2 regions of the Paenibacillus sp. FSL R5-0470 genome follow, and region 1 is predicted to be linked to the other one. Evidence: predicted binding sites of a transcription regulator. Region 1 holds the regulator's gene; the other holds the start of a gene.
The links. Region 1 encodes CtsR, which represses protease genes until heat stress. Its sites were predicted from a motif close to ATGGTCAATAAAGGTCAAACA; they were not measured.
Positions count from the first base shown of each region.

Region 1 (4,217 bases):
GGACATGTGGCAAATCTTTTGTCTCATGCGCTGCATACGATGAATGAGGCAGGTCAAACGCTCTCTTTTCTACACCCGTTCTTGATTCCGTTTTATCGTAAATTTGGCTGGGAGGTTTATTGTGAATATAAGAAATACTCTATTCCAGTAGCGAAGTTTCCCAAAAAGGTTGAAGTTGAGGGCAAGGTTAAACGGGACATCAAAGATATCGAAGTATTGGATAGCCTATACAATCGATTCGCTGTCAGTTATAACGGGACACTCAAGCGCGATTTGGACTGGTGGGAGAACTCTGTTCTAGATGATGAAGGAAAGAGTGCAGTATTTTACTCCAAGAGTGGTGAACCAGAGGGATATGTGCTGTATAAGGTAGAGAACAGAGAACTGGTCATTGATGAATTTGTTTTTTTGAATGAACAAGCTCGGCAGGGGCTGTGGACATTTCTTGCGAACCATGATTCGATGGTGACCGGTGCATCCTTAAAGCTGGTGCCTTCGGATGACATGTTACCTTTCTTGCTGCCAGATCCACGTATAGGACAAGAGAATTATCCTTATTTTATGGGGCGGATTGTTAATGCCAAGTCATTCATTGAAACTTACGCCTTCAGAGGAAATAGTAGTCAAAAGAAGCATCTAATATATATCGAAGATAAGTATGCACCTTGGAATCATGGGTTATGGGCATGGAATATCTCTAATGAGGGCTCGGCTACTTTGATAAGAGTAGAAGGGGAACGGGCGGAAGCAGACTTGAGCTGTGATATAGGTACTTTGACGGCCTTGATGCTTGGATACAAACGACCAACTGAGATGGCTCGTTATGGAAGTGTCTCTGGCCACGCAGCAGCACTGGAATGGTTTGAAGAAATTATTCCACAAGCACAGACAGCTTTATTTGATCATTTTTAAAATATAAGAAAGTATAAGTTTGATGCTATACATTATCCTTATATTTCTCGCATAAACGCTTATCGTCCTAATAAGGATACCGAAGGCGTTTATACTTGACAAAAATCAGGCTCTCCCCTTCGAAAGAAGTTGGGAGAGTTCTTTATTTCCGAATACATTCGCTGAAAAAAGTGAAAAATAAGAGAATCCACTTGGAATTAGCACAGAATATGTTATAATATTAAAAAGTCAAAGAAAGTCAAAGTCAACGAAGCTTAATGACAGCGATCCGATCCTCTGAACACGTGGGATTATCCACAAATGTTTAAGTTCAATTAAAGACCATTGTCATTATGAATGCAAGTTGCAATCGGTATTATTAAGATTTAAGCACTGGAGGATGAGTGATGCGCAATATCTCTGATATTATCGAACAATATCTGAAGAATATTTTGCATGAAAGTCCCGAAGGTACGGTGGAAATCCAGCGAAATGACCTGGCGGACCAGTTCTCATGCGTACCGTCACAGATCAATTATGTCATCAGTACACGCTTTACTCTAGAAAAAGGTTATGTGGTGGAAAGTAAGCGTGGTGGTGGGGGATATATTCGTATTCAACGTTTTGAATTACCGCCTAACGTGGCACTGCATGCCCATTTAAACCATACTATAGGTGGCGGGATTGATCAGAACGCTGCTGAAGGGCTGATTTATCAGCTGGAGGAAGCTGGTTTTCTAAGTAAGCGTGAAGCGTGCCTTATGCGCGCTGCTGTTTCTCGGGAATGCCTAACGGTTAAGATTCCATACCGGGATGAGATTCGTGCCAAGATTATGAAGGCGATGTTAATCTCTTTGTTAGGCAAATAATTGTCAACCATAAGGGAGGGGCTTTCGCTTATGCAATGCCAGGAATGTGGCGTCAAGCCGGCAACACTCCACTTCACTAAGATCGTGAATGGAGAGAAGACGGAGTTTCATATTTGCGAGAGCTGTGCACGGGAGAAGGGTGAACTCATTCCCGGAACGGCTGGAGGATTCTCCATCCACAGTCTGCTCTCAGGTCTGCTTGATCTTGAAGGTGCCGGCAAGGAGAAGTCCGCTGCAACGAAGACAACGCAGAGTCTGCAATGTGAGAATTGTGGGATGACGTACTCCCAGTTTAGCAAATTAGGCCGTTTTGGCTGTAGCTCCTGTTATGAATATTTTAACAGCGCACTGGACCCGCTTTTTAAGCGAGTGCATGGCAGTACTTCACATGTAGGTAAGATTCCGAAACGTGCAGGAGCTCAGATTGTGTTTAGACGCCAAATTGATGAACTCAAGCAGGAATTACAGCAAAGTATTACACAAGAAGAATTCGAGAAAGCAGCGGAGCTGCGAGATCAGATTCGTAAACTTGAAAAAGAAATAGCACAAGAGTAAAGTCTTTGATATATAGGGGGGATATGACATGTCAAGTCTCCGATTTACTGAACAAGCGCTTAGTGATTGGATGCGTTCTGGAGGTAGTCATTCCGAGATTGTAATTAGCAGTCGTATGCGTATTGCCCGTAATCTAGAGCATCTTCCGTTCCCAATGCTGGCTTCCTTAGAGCAATCGGAAGAAGTATTAGAGCTACTGGCTCCTGTGTTTCATGAGGAAGCAGCTGCAGATTTCGGATCTTTTCAACTCCTAAAGCTTGATGAAGTGAATGAACTGGACAAAAAGGTACTGGTAGAGAAGCATCTAATCAGTCCTAACTTGGCTAATGATTCGCGCAGTGCGGCTGTCTTATTAAATGAAGATGAGTCGGTCAGTATCATGATTAACGAAGAGGACCATCTGCGAATCCAATGTCTGTTTCCTGGTCTTCAGGTCAGAGAAGCATGGGAACGTGCGACGGCGATCGATGACATATTCGAGGCAGCTGTTAATTACGCTTTTGATGATAAAAGAGGATATTTGACTAGTTGTCCCACCAATGTTGGTACGGGGCTTCGTGCCTCGGTAATGCTGCATCTACCAGCGCTTGTAATGACTCATCAGATTAATCGCATCTTGTCTGCAGTGAACCAAGTGGGATTGACTGTAAGAGGAATTTACGGTGAGGGTAGCGAAGCAGTAGGGAACATCTTTCAAATTTCTAATCAAATCACCCTCGGTCAAACGGAAAGTGAAATTATAGAGAACCTTCACAGTGTAGTTACCCAGATTATTGAGCATGAGCGAAATGCACGTGAACGGTTGCTTGTTGATTCCGCCCTGAGAATAACAGACCGAGTGAAGCGTTCTTACGGAATTTTATGTTATGCAGCTCTTATGGAGCTTAAAGAATCTGCTCAACGCCTATCTGATGTGAGACTTGGGGTTGACCTTGGCATTCTGGAAGGTCTTTCGATTTCAGTGCTTAATGAACTTAACGTTAAGACACAGCCAGGATTTCTGCAAAAGATGTTCGGCGATGAGCTGAACGCTACTGAACGAGATATGTATCGGGCAAAACTGCTCCGAGAAACACTGGGAACACAACATTAATATAGATATTTATTATTCATGGAGGTGCAGGAGATATGATGTTTGGAAGATTTACGGAACGCGCACAAAAAGTGCTAGCGCTGGCGCAGGAAGAAGCTGTTCGTTTAGGACACAACAATATTGGTACAGAACATATTTTGCTCGGACTTATTCGTGAAGGAGACGGCATTGCTGCTAAGGCATTAATAGCTTTAGGGCTAGGTCTTGAAAAAATCCAGGACGAAGTGGAGACACTGATTGGCAGAGGTCAAGAACAGCCTACGAACATTGCTTATACTCCTCGCGCTAAAAAAGTGATTGAGCTGTCGATGGACGAAGCCCGCAAATTGGGTCATACGTATGTTGGCACTGAGCATATTTTGCTTGGACTTATCCGTGAAGGGGAAGGTGTCGCGGCTCGTGTGCTTAATAACCTCGGCATCAGCTTGAACAAAGCTCGTCAACAAGTTCTTCAGCTCCTGGGAAGCAGCGAGGCTGCCTCTAGTCATAGCGGGACTCCGGCTAACGTCAGCACACCGACCCTGGATGGTCTTGCGCGCGATTTGACCGCTTATGCTAAGGAAGGTAATCTAGACCCAGTTATCGGCCGTAGTAAGGAAATTGAACGTGTTATTCAGGTACTGAGTCGTCGGACTAAGAATAACCCGGTACTGATCGGTGAACCTGGTGTTGGTAAAACAGCCATCGCTGAAGGACTTGCACAAAAGATTATCAATAATGAAATCCCAGAAACACTTCGCGACAAACGCGTCATGACTCTCGACATGGGCTCAGTAGTGGCTGGAACAAAATATCGCGGTGAGTTTGAA
Region 1 covers NZ_CP150238.1:6,210,397-6,214,613, reverse strand. The annotation lists gene MKY99_RS27710 (GNAT family N-acetyltransferase) at 1-912, shown strand, start outside; gene MKY99_RS27705 (CtsR family transcriptional regulator) at 1,299-1,760, shown strand; gene MKY99_RS27700 (UvrB/UvrC motif-containing protein) at 1,791-2,315, shown strand; gene MKY99_RS27695 (protein arginine kinase) at 2,344-3,408, shown strand; gene clpC (ATP-dependent protease ATP-binding subunit ClpC) at 3,444-4,217, shown strand, end outside.

Region 2 (4,217 bases), 820 kb from region 1:
GGATTATTGCTTGGTGGAGCATTGCTGCCTAGTGATAAGGGTTATGCAGCGTCTGATCAGACGAAGAGCAAGGCTATTGCTGCAAGTATAGCTTTAAAGGCGAACGGGGTAATTTCTCAGCAGACAGGTATTTTGCAGGAAGGGAAGGTCTGGATTCCGATTACCTTTATGCGTGATGTGCTGCAATTACCTCTAACTTATGATAAAAACGAAAATGCATACACGATCGGAAAGGGAACGACTAAGGCCAAGTTGCTGTTATCAAGCTATGGTACTTCAATTTGGGTGAACAATTATTACATTCGAGAGTATGAAGGAAAGCTAATAAACAATCGGCTCTATGTTCCATCAGGTCTGTTAAATGATTATTTGGGCTATAAAGTGGATTGGAGTCGGGGCTCTAGTAGGTTGAATGTGGTGAATAGATCACAGAATGCGTTGATAGTAACCACGGAGACCTATGCTAAGGATCGGAAAGAGGCTTTGATCCAGCTTGATTATCCGAAGTTTAGTGGATTAAGCAATTCCAATGCACAGCAGGCCATGAATGATATTTTGAAAGAAAGTGCCATGAAATTCGCTGCAGGCGCAGAGAAGGATATCTCGAATCTATCTGGGTCAGAGCCTAAGTATACTTATGATATAGATTATGTGGTGACCTACAATCAGGATGGTGTGATCAGCTTAGTGATGTCACAGTATAGCGATACGGGCGGCGCTCATGGTATGACCAATCGGGAGGCTTTTACCTTTTCGCTCAAGGATGGCAAACGTCTACTGTTGGGCGACCTGTTCGGAGCTAACCCAAACTACAAAAAAGAGTTGAATGCTAAGTTGAACAAGCTAGTAAAAGCGGAGGAAAGTTATTTGGGAGGATTCAACGGATTGAATACGGAAAAGTATTTTTATCTGAAGGATGATCAGGTCGTTCTGTTCTTCCAATTGTATGAATACACAGCTTATGCTGCGGGGTTCCCGGAATATCCCTTTACTTTCAAAGAATTGTTGCCGGAAGGCGGTAGCCCATTTGCTGCTGTAAAATAAATAGAGAAGTCGTACCCGCTAGTGTCACCACTGGACATCTCCCCCTTACCAGAATCACCTCGAATTCATATGCTAAATGGAGTAACTAGTTTATGAACGGGGGAGAGCTATGAGCTATCAATACACTGCAATTGGCGATTCCTTGACGACTGGATTTGGCGCTCTGCCAGGGAACGGTTTTGTACCGGTGTACCGTAGAATGGCGGAAGGGAGACTGCGTTCTAATGTAGCCTCTACGAATTTGGGCGTGAATGGATTGACTACTTCTGAACTGGAACAGCGGCTGCGGGGGAGTGCAATGACTCGCGAAGCCATTCGAGCAGCCGACATCATCACTCTATCCATCGGTGGCAACGATTTAATCCATGCTGCGAAGGCTGCAGCTAGACAACCTGAAAATTTATCTAAAGAGCTGCGAAGATCATTGCAAGAATGCAAACAAAATTTTGCTGCAATTATGAGTATCCTCTTCCAATTGAAGACGGGAACGCGTAGACCTTTTATCATTCGGATTGTGGGACTGTATAATCCTTATCCTCAGGTAGTGGGTGCTACAGAGTGGGTGCGGCAGTTTAACCGCTATGCCTCACAGTACAGTAGCCGAGTATGTGGGTTTGCTTCTATCTATAGTGAGTTTGCAGGAAATGAGAGAGGGCTATTATCGATTGACCACTTACATCCGAATGGCCGAGGCTACCGTGTGATTGCTGAGAAACTCGATGCGCTTGGATATGGCGGTTTGATTTAACTGAGATTCGTATGAAGTGGTGGTCTGAAAAGTAAAGAGGCTGTGCGCTAACCATCAAGTGGATAGGGCACAGCCTCTTTGTGTTGTTTTATAGCTTACACACCGCTAGGCAGTGTTTTCTCGATGACTTTATCAACGATACCGTAAGTTGCCGCATCTGCAGCAGTCATGAAGTAATCACGATCTGTATCCTTCTCAATACGTTCTAGCGGTTGACCCGTACGTTCTGCAAGAATACGATTCAACTTATCACGCAATTTGAGGATACGACGGGCACGGATTTCGATATCCGTTGCTTGACCTTGAGCACCACCCAGAGGTTGGTGAATCATGATCTCACTGTTAGGCAGTGCGAAGCGTTTGCCTTTAGCGCCAGCGTTAAGTAGGAAAGCTCCCATAGAAGCTGCCATACCCACACAGATGGTGGAAACGTCCGGTTTAATGTACTGCATTGTATCAAAAATAGCCATACCTGCAGTAATGGAACCGCCGGGGCTATTCACATAAAGGTGAATGTCCTTCTCCGGATCTTCGGCAGCCAAGAACAGCATTTGTGCGATGATAGAATTGGCTACCACGTCATTAACCTCCGTTCCAAGGAAAATGATGCGGTCCTTCAGCAGGCGGGAATAGATGTCATAAGCGCGCTCACCGCGGTTGCTCTGTTCTACTACCATAGGAATATAACTCACGTGGAAAACCTCCTTGATATTGGTTCTTCAAATGTATTCATTTTTACTCTTGCCGTATTACCCACATGATAAACAAATTCAAACAAAAAGTCAAAGAAAGTCAAACTTATATTCAAAAAAAAGAGCCGACACGCGGCTCTTTGGTTAAGTAGTAGTATAGGCACTACTAAATTATGTACAAAAGTGAAATTAATGGCGCGCCCGCCAAGAATCGAACTTGGATCTCAGGCTTCGGAGGCCTACGTCATATCCATTGGACCACGGGCGCAACAAAAATGATTATAATACAATTTCTGTGCAATTGCAATGAATTAATAATACTGTACTCAGGCTCTATCCCTTGTCTTCAAGGTGGACAAGCGTACATTGTGTTTCACTCAGCTAAAGAATCTGGATTGTTAATGACAGGTTTTTTGGAGCAGAACCTCTTTCCCAATCTTATAAATGTATAAGAAGACAAGCGCTTGAGAATTCTACTCTCGGAAGACTTGCACTTCGAGCAATATTTGGTTAGAATATGAGTGGGACTTAAAAAGTTTACCCGGGACATTTTGAGACCATGAACAAGGGAATAGAGGAAGACGAAGTTGCAGGAGTGAAAGTATGCGTAATTTATTAGATATCCAAAAGCAGCTTCTGCCTGATCTCATGGAAACCCTTAAGAGACGGTACACGATTCTTCATCAGATCATGCTGTCCGATATAATTGGGCGCAGAACGCTTGCCGCTTCGCTTGATATGACTGAGCGGGTACTGCGTGCCGAAACGGACCTTCTGAAATCGCAAGGGCTCATTGAGATCGAGAGCGTTGGCATGCGCATTAGCGCTGCTGGGCGTAGACTGCTTGATTTACTAGAGCCGGTCGTTAAGAGCCTGTTTGGTCTGGATGAGCTGGAAGAGAAAATTCGGGCAACGTACGGTCTGGATAAAGTTATTGTGGTGCCGGGTGATTGTGAGTCATCGCCGTTCACCAAACGTGAGCTTGGCCGAGCCGGTGCAAAAGCGCTGCTCAGTGTACTTCGTACAGATGATATAGTTGCTGTCACAGGTGGATCAACGCTTGCCGACATGGCTGATCAACTGACACCGCCGTTATCCCTTTCCTATAAGAACGCTTGGTTTGTTCCGGCGCGTGGTGGATTAGGAGAGAGTATGGAGATTCAAGCCAATACGATTGCCTCAACAATGGCAAAACGGGTAGGAGCGAATTACCGGTTGCTGCATGTACCTGATTTACTTAGTGGGGATGCCTACCAGTCACTAGCACTTGACTCTAATATTGGAGAGATTGTACAAATCATCCGCAGTTCGCGTATTATTGTACATGGGATTGGGGATGCCATTGAAATGACTCGCCGCCGCAAGCTGGATGAGGCAACTGTCTCAGAAATCCAGGGTGAGGGAGCCGTGGCTGAATCCTTTGGGTATTACTTTAACGAAGATGGTCAGGTTGTCCATACGATGCTTACGATGGGACTACGTCTAGAAGATATTGTTCGGACGGAGACAGTCATCGGTATTGCTGGAGGCAAACCAAAGGCCAAAGCCATTCATGCCATGCTGCGTTTCGGGCAGGAGAATATACTCGTCACCGACGAGGCTGCTGCTGTGGAAATCGGCAAGGAAATTGATAATCAGTTACAGATATCCTCGTAACTCACTAGAGCATATATCTTGCATCATACTTAACATTGTTGTCATGACAGGCTTCACGGTCTGTTTTGAATAAATAA
Region 2 covers NZ_CP150238.1:182,984-187,200, forward strand. The annotation lists gene MKY99_RS00895 (DUF4163 domain-containing protein) at 1-1,044, shown strand, start outside; gene MKY99_RS00900 (GDSL-type esterase/lipase family protein) at 1,154-1,792, shown strand; gene clpP (ATP-dependent Clp endopeptidase proteolytic subunit ClpP) at 1,888-2,484, opposite strand; tRNA gene MKY99_RS00910 (tRNA-Arg) at 2,678-2,752, opposite strand; gene MKY99_RS00915 (sugar-binding domain-containing protein) at 3,088-4,140, shown strand.
Region 2: clpP (ATP-dependent Clp endopeptidase proteolytic subunit ClpP) is a predicted target of CtsR. The motif match lies at 2,571-2,591, and genes of this name have one in related genera.